One region of the Shouchella sp. JSM 1781072 genome, then DNA from elsewhere that is predicted to be linked to it. Evidence: a T-box and tRNA genes for the amino acid it is inferred to sense, from the RefSeq annotation. Region 1 holds a T-box; the other regions hold tRNA genes.
The links. A T-box is a leader RNA that pairs with one kind of tRNA and senses whether it is charged. The one in region 1 lies ahead of leuS (leucine--tRNA ligase), so its partner is inferred to be a tRNA-Leu.
Positions count from the first base shown of each region.

Region 2: it encodes a tRNA-Leu, which carries the amino acid that the T-box ahead of leuS (leucine--tRNA ligase) is inferred to sense. The anticodon was not compared.
Region 3: it encodes a tRNA-Leu, which carries the amino acid that the T-box ahead of leuS (leucine--tRNA ligase) is inferred to sense. The anticodon was not compared.

Region 1 covers NZ_JBHFQE010000001.1:289,617-293,808, forward strand. The annotation lists gene mnmL (tRNA modification radical SAM protein MnmL/YtqA) at 1-246, opposite strand, end outside; gene ACE1TH_RS01555 (MDR family MFS transporter) at 401-1,600, shown strand; T-box leader at 1,674-1,891, shown strand; gene leuS (leucine--tRNA ligase) at 1,945-4,192, shown strand, end outside.
Region 2 covers NZ_JBHFQE010000001.1:593,725-597,916, forward strand. The annotation lists gene comGB (competence type IV pilus assembly protein ComGB) at 1-436, shown strand, start outside; tRNA gene ACE1TH_RS03115 (tRNA-Ala) at 598-670, shown strand; tRNA gene ACE1TH_RS03120 (tRNA-Ser) at 678-770, shown strand; tRNA gene ACE1TH_RS03125 (tRNA-Met) at 875-951, shown strand; tRNA gene ACE1TH_RS03130 (tRNA-Gln) at 957-1,031, shown strand; tRNA gene ACE1TH_RS03135 (tRNA-Gly) at 1,039-1,110, shown strand; tRNA gene ACE1TH_RS03140 (tRNA-Gly) at 1,196-1,266, shown strand; tRNA gene ACE1TH_RS03145 (tRNA-Ile) at 1,287-1,360, shown strand; tRNA gene ACE1TH_RS03150 (tRNA-Ser) at 1,375-1,465, shown strand; tRNA gene ACE1TH_RS03155 (tRNA-Leu) at 1,472-1,553, shown strand; gene yidD (membrane protein insertion efficiency factor YidD) at 1,634-1,894, opposite strand; gene comGC (competence type IV pilus major pilin ComGC) at 2,056-2,367, shown strand; gene comGD (competence type IV pilus minor pilin ComGD) at 2,354-2,785, shown strand; gene ACE1TH_RS03175 (hypothetical protein) at 2,838-3,062, shown strand; gene ACE1TH_RS03180 (ComGF family competence protein) at 3,046-3,489, shown strand; gene comGG (competence type IV pilus minor pilin ComGG) at 3,467-3,829, shown strand; gene ACE1TH_RS03190 (YqzE family protein) at 3,877-4,071, shown strand; gene ACE1TH_RS03195 (DUF2626 domain-containing protein) at 4,144-4,192, shown strand, end outside.
Region 3 covers NZ_JBHFQE010000003.1:428-4,619, reverse strand. The annotation lists gene ACE1TH_RS13915 (Tex family protein) at 1-763, shown strand, start outside; gene cmpA (cortex morphogenetic protein CmpA) at 809-946, opposite strand; gene ACE1TH_RS13905 (SprT family protein) at 1,027-1,473, shown strand; tRNA gene ACE1TH_RS13900 (tRNA-Asn) at 1,548-1,622, shown strand; tRNA gene ACE1TH_RS13895 (tRNA-Ser) at 1,624-1,714, shown strand; tRNA gene ACE1TH_RS13890 (tRNA-Glu) at 1,727-1,801, shown strand; tRNA gene ACE1TH_RS13885 (tRNA-Val) at 1,985-2,060, shown strand; tRNA gene ACE1TH_RS13880 (tRNA-Asp) at 2,069-2,145, shown strand; tRNA gene ACE1TH_RS13875 (tRNA-Leu) at 2,165-2,247, shown strand; tRNA gene ACE1TH_RS13870 (tRNA-Leu) at 2,278-2,362, shown strand; gene ACE1TH_RS13865 (YuzC family spore coat inner layer protein) at 2,540-2,893, shown strand; gene ACE1TH_RS13860 (polysaccharide deacetylase family protein) at 2,900-3,766, opposite strand; tRNA gene ACE1TH_RS13855 (tRNA-Arg) at 3,978-4,054, shown strand; tRNA gene ACE1TH_RS13850 (tRNA-Pro) at 4,058-4,131, shown strand; tRNA gene ACE1TH_RS13845 (tRNA-Gly) at 4,154-4,192, shown strand, end outside.

The DNA of each region.
Region 1 (4,192 bases):
TTTATCTTTTTGCATGTGGAATTGCGTAACTAAATCATCTTTTCGGTCACCGGCAAAGTCTCCTGACCCTCGTTGGCTACAAAATGTGCAGCCTCCATACGCAACATTTCCATCACGATTTGGGCAATCAAAGCCTGCGTCTAGCGATATTTTCATTACTTTTGAACCGAAATAATCTTTCAGATGGTCATTCCACGTATAATAAAATTTCCCATTAAGGTTCGTTGGTTTTATATCCTGTACCATTTCAATCACCGTTGCCTTTTAAAGAATAAGCTTAGTGTATCATCTCTTCCATTAGAAGTCTTCCTCTTAAATGGTGTCAACGGAAAGTTGTTGCTAAATTCTTGAATTTCTTCTAAACTGATGAGGGTTTTGACATGATAAAGGAGGCGGGTTTATGCCTAAATCCATTTGGATTCTTATTATTGCGACAGCGATTAATATCACCGGTGCTTCGTTTCTATGGCCGCTTAATGCCGTCATTATGACGCAAATTCTTGGGCAAACGTTAACGGCTTCAGGGTTTGTATTAATGATTAATGCAGGCGCTGGTGTGGTTGGGAGTTTAATCGGTGGACGTTTATTTGATAAATTAGGCGCCTATCGAACGATTTTAATTGGCGCAACGACGTCTGCAAGTGCAGCAATCTTGCTTGCTTTCTTTTTTGAAACGTATGTACTTTACGGATTATTTTTAGCGTGCATGGGCTTTGGTTCGGGGATGATGGCACCGTCCATGTATGCATTAGCTGGAAGCCTGTGGCCAGAAGGAGGCAGACGACCGTTTAATGCGATTTATGTCGCGCAAAATGTCGGGGTTTCCCTCGGGACCGCATTAATTGGTGTGGTGACGCTTGTCCGTTTAACCGATGTGTTTATCGCCAATGCAGGCGTCCATGTCTTCATGCTCGGATTTATTGCTTTTTTCTTTCGCAAATGGGATGGACAACTTGGTCGAACCGCGGATGCTACGCTACAGGTTTCAAAAAAAGTTCCGTTTAAAAAGCAGTATCGTTTACATGCACTTTTTTTGATTTGTGGAGCGTTTCTCATCTCATGGATTGGCTATACTCAGTGGCAAGCGAATGTATCCGTCCATATTCAAGACTTAGGCATTGCGCTTCCTCTTTATAGTTTACTTTGGACCATTAATGGGCTTATGATCGTGTTTGCACAACCTCTGATCGCCTTGATTATACGAAAGTTCCACTTATCCATCAAAGGGCAGATGACAGCTGGCATCATTATTTTTGCCTTGTCCTATTTAGTGTTAACACAAGCGAGTGTCTTTACGATGTTTCTCATTGCCATGCTCATCTTAACCATTGGTGAAATGTTTGTCTGGCCAGCAGTGCCTACGATTGCGAATCAACTTGCTCCTAAAGGGAGAGAAGGGGCTTATCAAGGGATTGTAAACAGCATTTCAACAGGAGGAAGAATGATTGGGCCATTGTTGGGCGGTTTAATCGTTGATTTTTATTCAATTGAATGGTTATTTTTACTTATAAGTGGACTCTTGCTAGTATCAATTCCTCTTGTTCGTATTTATGATCGACCTCTGCAAAAAGAAGAAAAAGCGCAGCAATCCGCTTCATAATAGGAAAAATAGGTATATGTCTGCTTGACATTGGACATAACTTTGCATACAATGACGATAATAATCGATAATGATAACACAACCATAAAGGAGTAGTAGTGAACGCTTGGACAGAAGAGAGCTGACGGTTGGTGCAAGTCAGTCAGATAGCGTAGCGAACTCGCCTTTTAGTGATTAAGAATGAACGTAAAGTAGTTCTTAACGGCACACACCGTTATGTGTAAGTGATTAAGCAATAAGTGCTTAATAAACTGGGTGGTACCGCGGGATCTAACAGCTCTCGTCCCTTTTATAGGGATGAGGGCTTTTTGTGTTTTATCGGATTGGAAAAAGGAGGAAGATCAATGTCATTTTCACATCAACAAATTGAAAAGAAATGGCGAACGTTTTGGCAAGACAATAAAACGTTCAAAACAACAGAAGATCAGAATAAACCAAACTTCTATGCGCTTGACATGTTTCCATACCCATCAGGATCTGGCTTGCATGTAGGGCATCCAGAAGGCTATACCGCAACGGATATTCTTGCTCGTATGAAGCGAATGCAAGGGTACAATGTGTTACACCCAATGGGCTGGGATGCGTTTGGCTTACCAGCAGAGCAATACGCGCTCGATACAGGAAATCATCCTGCGATTTTTACAAAGGAAAACATTGAAACCTTTAAGCGTCAAATCAAAGAACTAGGATTCTCTTATGATTGGGATCGTGAAATTAGTACAACAGATCCAGACTACTATAAGTGGACCCAGTGGATTTTCATAAAACTATATGAAAAAGGCCTTGCTTATGTGGACGAAGTCGCTGTGAACTGGTGTCCAGCACTTGGGACTGTGCTTGCAAATGAAGAGATTGTTGATGGGGTGTCAGAACGTGGAGGTCACCCAGTCGAGCGTCGTCCGATGAAGCAGTGGGTCCTACGGATCACGGAATATGCAGATCGTTTGCTTGATGATTTAGAAGAACTTGACTGGCCTGAAAGTTTGAAAGACATGCAGCGCAACTGGATTGGCAAATCGGAAGGTGCAGAAGTAACGTTCGACATTAACGGTGAAGAGGTACGGGTGTTTACGACTCGCCCTGACACATTGTTTGGCGCAACGTACATGGTTCTTGCTCCTGAGCATAAACTTGTGGATCAAATCACAACAAGCGAGCAGAAAGAAACGGTTGAAACATATAAGAAACAAGTCTCGTTAAAAAGTGACCTAGAACGTACGGACCTTGCGAAAGAAAAGACTGGCGCTTTTACAGGTGCCTATGCAATTAATCCAGTTAATGGGGAAAAAATTCCGGTCTGGGTGGCAGATTATGTGTTGATCAGCTATGGTACTGGCGCGGTAATGGCGGTTCCTGGTCATGATGAGCGTGACTATGAATTTGCACAAACGTTTGAACTTCCGATTAAAGAAGTGGTTGCTGGTGGAGACTTGTCTCAAGAAGCCTACACTGGGGATGGCGAACATGTACATTCTGATTTCTTAAACGGGCTTCATAAAGAAGAGGCAATCACAAAAATGATAGCGTGGCTTGAAGAGAATGGCTCTGGATCGAAAAAAATTACGTATCGCCTGCGCGACTGGTTATTTAGCAGACAGCGTTATTGGGGCGAACCGATTCCAGTGATTCATTGGGAAGATGGATCGATGTCGACAGTGGCTGAAAGTGAGCTACCGCTCATGTTGCCAGAACTTGATGAGATCAAACCTTCTGGTACAGGGGAATCACCGCTTGCTAACGCAACAGAGTGGCTTGAAGTAACAGATCCTAAAACAGGTATGAAAGGCCGTCGTGAGACAAACACGATGCCGCAGTGGGCAGGTAGCTGTTGGTACTACTTGCGCTACATCGATCCAACCAATGAAGACGTGCTTGTGGATCCAGAAAAAGCGAAGGCATGGTTGCCAGTTGATATTTATATCGGTGGCGTTGAACATGCGGTTCTCCATCTTCTTTATGCACGATTCTGGCACAAGTTCTTATACGATATTGGCGTTGTCCCAACAAAAGAGCCGTTCCAAAAATTGTTTAACCAAGGGATGATTCTTGGAGACAACAATGAGAAGATGAGTAAGTCAAAAGGAAATGTAGTCAATCCAGACGATATCCTTGCGACTCACGGTGCTGATACACTTCGCCTCTATGAAATGTTTATGGGGCCACTTGATGCATCGATTGCTTGGTCGACGAATGGACTTGATGGTTCAAGACGTTTCCTAGAGCGTGTATGGCGACTCATTGTAAACGAAGAAACGGGGCAATTAAACGATAAAGTGCAAGATGCAGAGGCAACAGATGTGCTGACACGTACGTATCATCAAACGGTGAAAAAGGTAACAGAAGACTTTACTGAAATTCGCTTCAATACCGGTATTTCACAGCTAATGGTATTCGTTAACGAAGCAAATAAACAAGATATTTTGCCTAAAAAATTGGCAGAAGGCTTCGTGAAGTTGCTTTCTCCGATTGCGCCACATATTGCTGAAGAAATTTGGCAAAAGCTTGGTCATAGTGAATCGATTGCTTATGCGGAGTGGCCGATGTACGATGAGTCCCTATTAGTTGAAAATGAAATCGAAGTCGTTGTTCAAA
Region 2 (4,192 bases), 300 kb from region 1:
ACTTTCGCAAACGATTATGAAGCAGGTAATTACATTTTATTTCTCGCTACAGCTTGGGAAATTGCTGCAAACAGGAATGTCCATCAATGAGGCATTAAATATTTTTGAAAAGCAGTCGTATTTGCCTTTTTTTAAAGATGAAGCACGAAAAATGAATCAAAGTTTAAAGCAAGGAAATAGTTTAGCATCGTATATGCGACACCAACCTTATTATTTAAGTGAACTCCCAATTGTCGTGGAGAACGGTAGCCGAACAGCCAAGTTAGCGCTAGACTTACAATTTTTTAGCGAATGGATTATTGAAGAGTTAGATCGGAAATTGGAAAAGCTGCTGCAAATAATACAGCCGATTTTGTTTGTATGTATAGGTTGTTTTATCTTTTTCTTGTTTTTAATGATCATGCTTCCCATGTATGAAATGTTTGATCTCATGTAAGCAAAACTTGCATGAGATCCAATTAATCGGTAAAATAAAACCATTAATTCGTTTTCCAGAAAAAAGTTTATAAAAAACACTTGTGCTTTTATAAAAGCTGTGATATATTATTAAATGTCGCTGAGGTAATCACTTGAGACGACATACATATACGAATTTATGGGGCCTTAGCTCAGCTGGGAGAGCGCCTGCTTTGCACGCAGGAGGTCAGCGGTTCGATCCCGCTAGGCTCCACTTATACGGAGGAATACCCAAGTCCGGCTGAAGGGATCGGTCTTGAAAACCGACAGGGGTGTCAAAGCCCGCGGGGGTTCGAATCCCTCTTCCTCCGCCATATTTACTCTTCAGCAACAATAGATGCCTACGCTTCTTTGAAAGACGAGAAGAGGAAGATGTTGGACATCATTGGATAATCATCATCTAAATACTTTGTAACGACGCGGGGTGGAGCAGTCTGGTAGCTCGTCGGGCTCATAACCCGAAGGTCGGTGGTTCAAATCCGCCCCCCGCAACCAAACTTTGGGCTATAGCCAAGCGGTAAGGCAACGGATTTTGATTCCGTCATTCCCTGGTTCGATCCCAGGTAGCCCAGCCATTTATATGCGGAAGTAGTTCAGTGGTAGAACACCACCTTGCCAAGGTGGGGGTCGCGAGTTCGAATCTCGTCTTCCGCTCTTTATTTGAAATAAAGAGCGTTTAATGTTATACTTAATTCATATTGTTTAAGTGAATACGTTAGTAAGATTTTATTTTTACCATGCGGGTGTAGTTTAGTGGTAAAACCTCAGCCTTCCAAGCTGATGATGTGAGTTCGATTCTCATCACCCGCTTTTTTATTTTGTGAAAAAAGGGGCCTGTAGCTCAGCTGGTTAGAGCGCACGCCTGATAAGCGTGAGGTCGGTGGTTCGAGTCCACTCAGGCCCATCCCTATATATTACGGAGAAGTACCCAAGTGGCTGAAGGGGCGCCCCTGCTAAGGGTGTAGGTCGTGTAAGCGGCGCGAGGGTTCAAATCCCTCCTTCTCCGCCAGAAATCGCGGGTGTGGCGGAATTGGCAGACGCGCTAGACTTAGGATCTAGTGTCTTATGACGTGGGGGTTCAAGTCCCTTCACCCGCATAAAACAAATACGTTAAAACAATGGAGATGTTCTCCATTGTTTTTTTATGCATTGAGCTACAATCGTGAATGAAAATCCATTAACGATGGATATGTTCTTTCTTTTTTACCTCGGGTACATGGTCAAAGCCTCCAGGGTGAAAGGGATGACACTTTAGAATGCGCTTAATGGTTAAATAACTCCCTTTTATTGCTCCGTGCTGTTCGATTGCTGTTAAACCATACTGAGAACAAGTCGGATAAAAGCGACATCTTGGTGGAAGTACGGAGGAAATATATTTGCGATAAAAACGTATGATGGCTAATAAAATTGATTTCACAGTAAAGATCCTTTCATCCATATTCCCTCTATTATATCAAAAAGAGTGCTAAGAAAAAAAGAGCCAAGAAATTTCAAAAAGTAGTCAAATTTAGCAGGAGTTTGTAAGGATTTGTCAAATAAAGTAGAGACACATAAAGAAAGGAGGTTCAGGATTATTTAATCTGTCTGATGAGGTGATTTATGATAAAGCGCTTAAAGAAAGATGATGGCTTCACGTTAATTGAAATGCTCGTTGTGTTAATGATTATTTCCGTTTTACTGCTTATTGCACTTCCTAATATGAGCAAAAACACGGATATGGCAGGTGGAAAAAGCTGTGATGCGACAAAGAAACTTGTGCAAACTCAAGTTGGCGCTTATGAAGTCGAACACGGAAAAATTCCTGCCTCACTTGATGTCCTCGTATCTGAGGGCTATGTGGACCAAATCACATGTGCTTCAGGCAAGAAATTAGTTTTAAATGGAAAGCAAGTTCTTATTGAAAACGAATGAAGGTTTTTCGCTCATAGAGCTCCTCTTTACACTTCTTCTTATATCCGTTTTTCTTCTTCTTCCAATCCTTTACATTCAATCACAAGATAAAAAAATCGAACAACAAACGATTGAGCAGTTAAAACATGATCTTTTATATGCCCAACATGTTGCCATGACAGAAGGTAAAGTGACGTCTGTCCAATTTGAAGACAATACGCTGATTATCTATGTTGAACAACAAGAAAAAACGCGTGTCCAGTACCCAACTTCTTTGGAAATGGAACCAGTAACCCTTGCCCTTCAAGACGTTTCATTTTTGGCAAATGGTCATCCTCGTAAGTCCGGTTCATGGGACGTGCGCACGCATTATCATCATGTACGTTTTACAATCCAAATTGGAAAGGGGCATATTGTCTATCGCCAACAGGAGTCATGATGAAGGTTTTATACTGCTAGACGCTATAGGTGCTTTTCTATTAATTAGCCTCATGAGTTTAAGTTTAATACCTGCTTGCATTTGGCTAATAGAAGAAAGGCGAGCAATTGATGAAGAACTCTCACTCTTGTACGATTTAGAGAAAAGTCGTCTTTCCTATCATTCTGGTTCTCAAAAAGCATGGGAACAAATAGGAGATGATTCAATGTATAGGAAGTGTCAAGAAAGTCATTTAAAACGAAGTAAAGCACTATGTGTCTATGTGTTGGAAAAATGATACAGGGTTTACGTACCTTGAACAGTTAATTGGATTAAGCTTATTAAGCCTAGTTGTCCTCGTTTTGCCGAATATCTTCCTTGTTGTCACAACAACTGAAAATGCCGGTAACGATGATGTGATTCGCTTTTTTAATCATGTTTCTCAAGAAGCAAAAGAAGCAGATGCAATAAGATGGAAAGACAATGAATTAGAATTGTTTATAGACGATACGGTTATTTCCTATGAAATGAGGCTAGAAACAAGAATTCAACGGTTTAGAGACAAAAAAGGACATGTCGTCGTATTAGAAGGGGTAGACTCCTTTTCATGTTCAATAAAAGACGTACACTATACATGTAGCCTGACAATGAACACCGGCAAAATGTACGAGAAATTGATTGTATCAATGAAAGAGTGGGTGCATGATTATCAAACAGTCAGATGAAGGGCTGGTTTTTCTACCAACCCTCTTTTTTCTTCTTCTGCTAACGATCTTTTTATTATGGCAACTGAATCAATATCAACGTGAACATGCTTATCTGATTCAACAGCATGAGTATATGCAGCTTGAAAACTTACTACATCTTGGTTTGCAACAAGCCCTTGATGATTACGAAGATGCCTTCCACATTTCGGTTGATATCGGAGAGGTTAGCGTGCAAATGGTTCAAAAAGATGAGAAATTAATCAAACTGACAGCTGTTCTTAAAAATGGAAAAAAACGAACAGCGACATTTACGTTAGAAAAATCTGGTGATATCAGCTCATATAAAGAAGGATTATAGGATAAAACAAATTGAATTTGGAAAGACTGGTAGCAAGAGGTGACAGGATGTCTTTTCAAGATTTACTTAAATTTGCAACGCAAGAAGCGGTAAAAAAAATTGATGAACCAAAATCTGAACGTCATCGAAAGCGCGAGGAAAAGAAAAGCGAGCAAGAACCACTTTCCCATTGGGCTTTTGGAATCATCCCGTTTGCACTCTCCGTATTTAAACGACAAAGAAAGAACGAACGGCATAAGTAAGCATTTACAAAAAATCATCTTCTCGTATATAATGAAGAGGACAGCCGTCTAAGATAAGGAGGGGTAGACATGATGGATCGCATGTATCGAGGCCTAGGTTTTTGGACAGGAATTTTTGCAG
Region 3 (4,192 bases), on a different contig from region 1:
CGACGTGACGCAAAAGAAGTTAAATGAATCTCTTCGATTTATTGTAGAAACGGTGGTAAACCGGGTCGGTGTCAATGTGAATACAGCTTCGGCTGCGTTACTGTCTTATGTATCAGGATTAAATAAAACGCAAGCAACAAATATCGCAAATTACCGTAATGAGAATGGGGCATTTGTGAGTCGAGTGGAATTAAAGAAAGTTCCTAGGTTAGGAAAAAAATCGTTAGAGCAAGCAGTTGGGTTTTTACGCATTGCTGGTGGGAAAAATCCGCTCGATGCAACAGCGATCCACCCTGAAAGTTATTCAGAAGCAAAAACAATTTTAGAGACACTTAAAGCAACCGTTCATGAGATTGGAAGCAATGATTTAAAAGAAAAAGTGGGCGGAGTACAAAAAAAGGAATTACAACAAGCGCTGGATATTGGACAACATACGCTTGAAGATTTATTAGATGCGTTTATCCGTCCGAATCGAGATCCGAGAGACGAAGTAACGGCGCCCCAGCTAAAGCAAGATGTTTTAAAAATGGAAGATCTAGAAAAAGGAATGGAACTACAGGGGACTGTCCGAAATATCGTCGATTTTGGTGCTTTTATCGATATCGGGGTTAAACAAGATGGACTTGTTCACATCTCTAAATTAGCCAATCGTTTCGTGAAACATCCGTTAGATGTTGTATCCATAGGAGAAATTGTGACAGTGTGGGTTGAGACCATCGATTATGAGAAAGAACGAATTGGACTTACGATGAAGCAACCATAAAATGAATGGGGAGAGCATGACGGCTCTCCTTTTTTGTGGTACCATTTAAATGGTTTTTTTATTCGTGAAGCGGCTTTGCGCCGTCGATCTATAATAAAACCAGCACTGATTAAGTACTTTAATTTGGTGACGATTTTTTTCATTATATGCTTTTTTTAACTGATTTTGAAGCCAAGTTGGCAAAACGAAATCGCTCCTTTCGCTTTTCGAATAGTATATGCCTGCGGGTTTGTCAGTGTTGATGATTATTTTTAGGAGGCGTTATGACAAACGAAGAATTACAGCGATTAACTGAAGAATTGTCTCAATCCTATTTTGGTCTTCCTTTTAAACATAAGGCGATGTTTAATGGGCGATTACGCACAACAGGAGGACGCTATTTACTCTCAAGCCACCATATTGAATTAAACGAAAAACACTATTTGAAGTATGGAAAAGAAGAGCTTATCGGCATTATCAAGCACGAACTATGCCATTATCACCTACATTTGTTAGGCAAGGGCTATCGCCACGGCGACAAAAATTTTAAACAGCTGCTAAAAAAAGTTGGTGCGCCGCGATTTTGTCGTTCGGTGAAAGAAGAGAAAGCCCAATCTTTTTTAGTGTATCAATGTATGTCGTGTACACAGAAATATTATAGAAAAAGAAAAGTAAATCAATCTAAATATGTATGTGGAGTATGTAAAGGAAAACTTGAATTTTTATCGTAAAAAAGTCTTGCACTTAATTAGTGGCTTATGATATATTATAGAAGTCGCTAAGGAGACAAGCAATTTTTACATATTCCACAGTAGCTCAGTGGTAGAGCTATCGGCTGTTAACCGATCGGTCGCAGGTTCGAATCCTGCCTGTGGAGCCATGGAGAAGTACCCAAGTGGCTGAAGGGGCGCCCCTGCTAAGGGTGTAGGTCGTGTAAGCGGCGCGAGGGTTCAAATCCCTCCTTCTCCGCCATTTTTTATAAATGGCCCGTTGGTCAAGCGGTTAAGACACCGCCCTTTCACGGCGGTAACACGGGTTCGAATCCCGTACGGGTCACCAAACGATTGTTTTAGTAAATTACATTAGATAAACTTGAAGGTTATCTAAAGTCGAAAATTGACAAAGAGAATTGAGTAGATTGAAGACAAGAAATGCTTGAAGGAGAGAGTGTACAATTGTACATGACTGACTGAGAGGCATGAATTGGACAAAAAAATACGAAGGTTATCTAAAGTCATATTTGGAGGATTAGCTCAGCTGGGAGAGCACCTGCCTTACAAGCAGGGGGTCGGCGGTTCGATCCCGTCATCCTCCACCATTTATAATGGTCCGGTAGTTCAGTTGGTTAGAATGCCTGCCTGTCACGCAGGAGGTCGCGGGTTCGAGTCCCGTCCGGACCGCCATTATATTATTTTGTTTTTCGCGGGTGTGGCGGAATTGGCAGACGCGCTAGACTTAGGATCTAGTGTCTTTATGACGTGGGGGTTCAAGTCCCTTCACCCGCACTTTTAAAAAGTGCTTTTTTTATTCAACGAGCGGTTGTGGCGGAATGGCAGACGCGCTAGGTTGAGGGCCTAGTGGGAGTTAAATCCCGTGGAAGTTCGAGTCTTCTCAACCGCATAATAGTTAAAGTTACGAGTACCAAGACAATTTGTCCTGGTACTTTTTTTGTATTATAGTTCTGAGGATAAAGGTTGTATACGATTAAGTAAGTTTTAACATACAAAGATAGGGAATACGGGCTCAACGGTACACACCTTCGCATAGAGTATGATAAATGAAAAGGAGTGATAAAAATTGAGCAATCCTTATTACCATCGTGGCTACATGTACCATATGCCAATGAGAACATTACCGGCCATTGATACGACTACGTTATCTCAGTCGGTTCATCAGTTTGAATACTTATTAAAACAAAGCCAATTATTAATGTCGAGACTTGAAGATAAGCAATTTTCTTATCAATTAATGGATGCTGCTCAGAAAAGCAATCAACCTCTTGTTGATCAATTGATTAAATCCATTCCTGGTTTGACCGTAGTGACGAATATACAATACTCCCCCACAGGAGTTGTGTTTCAAATGCAGTCCCCTGGTATGAATGAAGGGGAGAGTTGTTGTTCCTTGTCCGTTGTTTTAAAGTGGGGGTGAGATGTTTTACTTTAACGGGTGGTCGCTAAGGCTAACAAAAGAATAGCCTTGGTCGAGTAATTGAGGAATGGCTTCTTTTAGTCCCTCGGCGGTTCCGCTATTCGGCTGATTCATATGTAGCAAAGCAATTGAGCCTGGTTCAGCCTGATTAACGAGTGCGTCAGTCACTTGATTTGACGTGTAAGTAGCACCTGCATCACCTAATACGGAATAGTTAACTGGTGTTATGTTTAAATCATAGAGCATGCGAACACTAATATCGTCAAAATAAGCTGTGCCAGGACGGAACATAGTCGGCTCCTTGCCAGTCTTTTCAGTAATGAGCTGATGATTGTTCATGACTTCTTGATAAGCTTCTTCTATAGAATGTGTTCCCTCGATACCCCAAGCTACCTCCCCATTAACGGAAAGAGGTCTATGTTCTGTACCGTGATTCTCAATTTGAAACAATGGATCGTTTGCTAACTTTAGAAATTGATCGGAGTTATGATTAATCCAGCGTGCATTAATAAATAAGGTTGCAGGAATGCTATGATCAATTAAATAATTGATTAATTCCTCATCATATTGACTACCGTGTTCACCTCCACAAGCATCAAGTGTTAAGGCGATGACCTTTTCAGATGTATCTAGTTTTGTTTTGACCCCTGGAATAAATTCTCCCCATGCAGTAGGTGCTTGATCGTGATAAGAATCTAGAACAAGTTGATTTCTATCTAGACTATGTAAAAAAGAAGGAGTGACTGTACTCCTTTCGATAATTGTTGGGGATTTAACCGAGAGAGAAGTCACTTGAGTGTTGTCTATGTCGGAAGTGCAACTTGCGAATAGTAAAGAAGATATTGTGAGTGTAATTAATTTAATATCATTCATAGGTTAATCCTTTCATTCTGGTATATGGTTATTTTAATTGCTTCATGGCGTATAGACAACTCCGAAACGGGTCTATAATAAGGGTTAGAGGTAATGATTAAATCAGGGGGAAGATTCTGTCTTTAATTTTCTTTTAAAAAACTATTGTCGGGTTCAAGTATTTATGATATATTTCTATTTGTCGTCAGCGAGACGGTAAAGCAAACAATAAGCGCCCGTAGCTCAATTGGATAGAGTACTTGACTACGAATCAAGCGGTTAGAGGTTCGACTCCTCTCGGGCGCGCCATTACGGGAAGTAGCTCAGCTTGGTAGAGCACTTGGTTTGGGACCAAGGGGTCGCAGGTTCAAATCCTGTCTTCCCGACTTTTTTCTTTAAAATATATATGCGGGTGTAGTTTAGTGGTAAAACCTCAGCCTTCCAAGC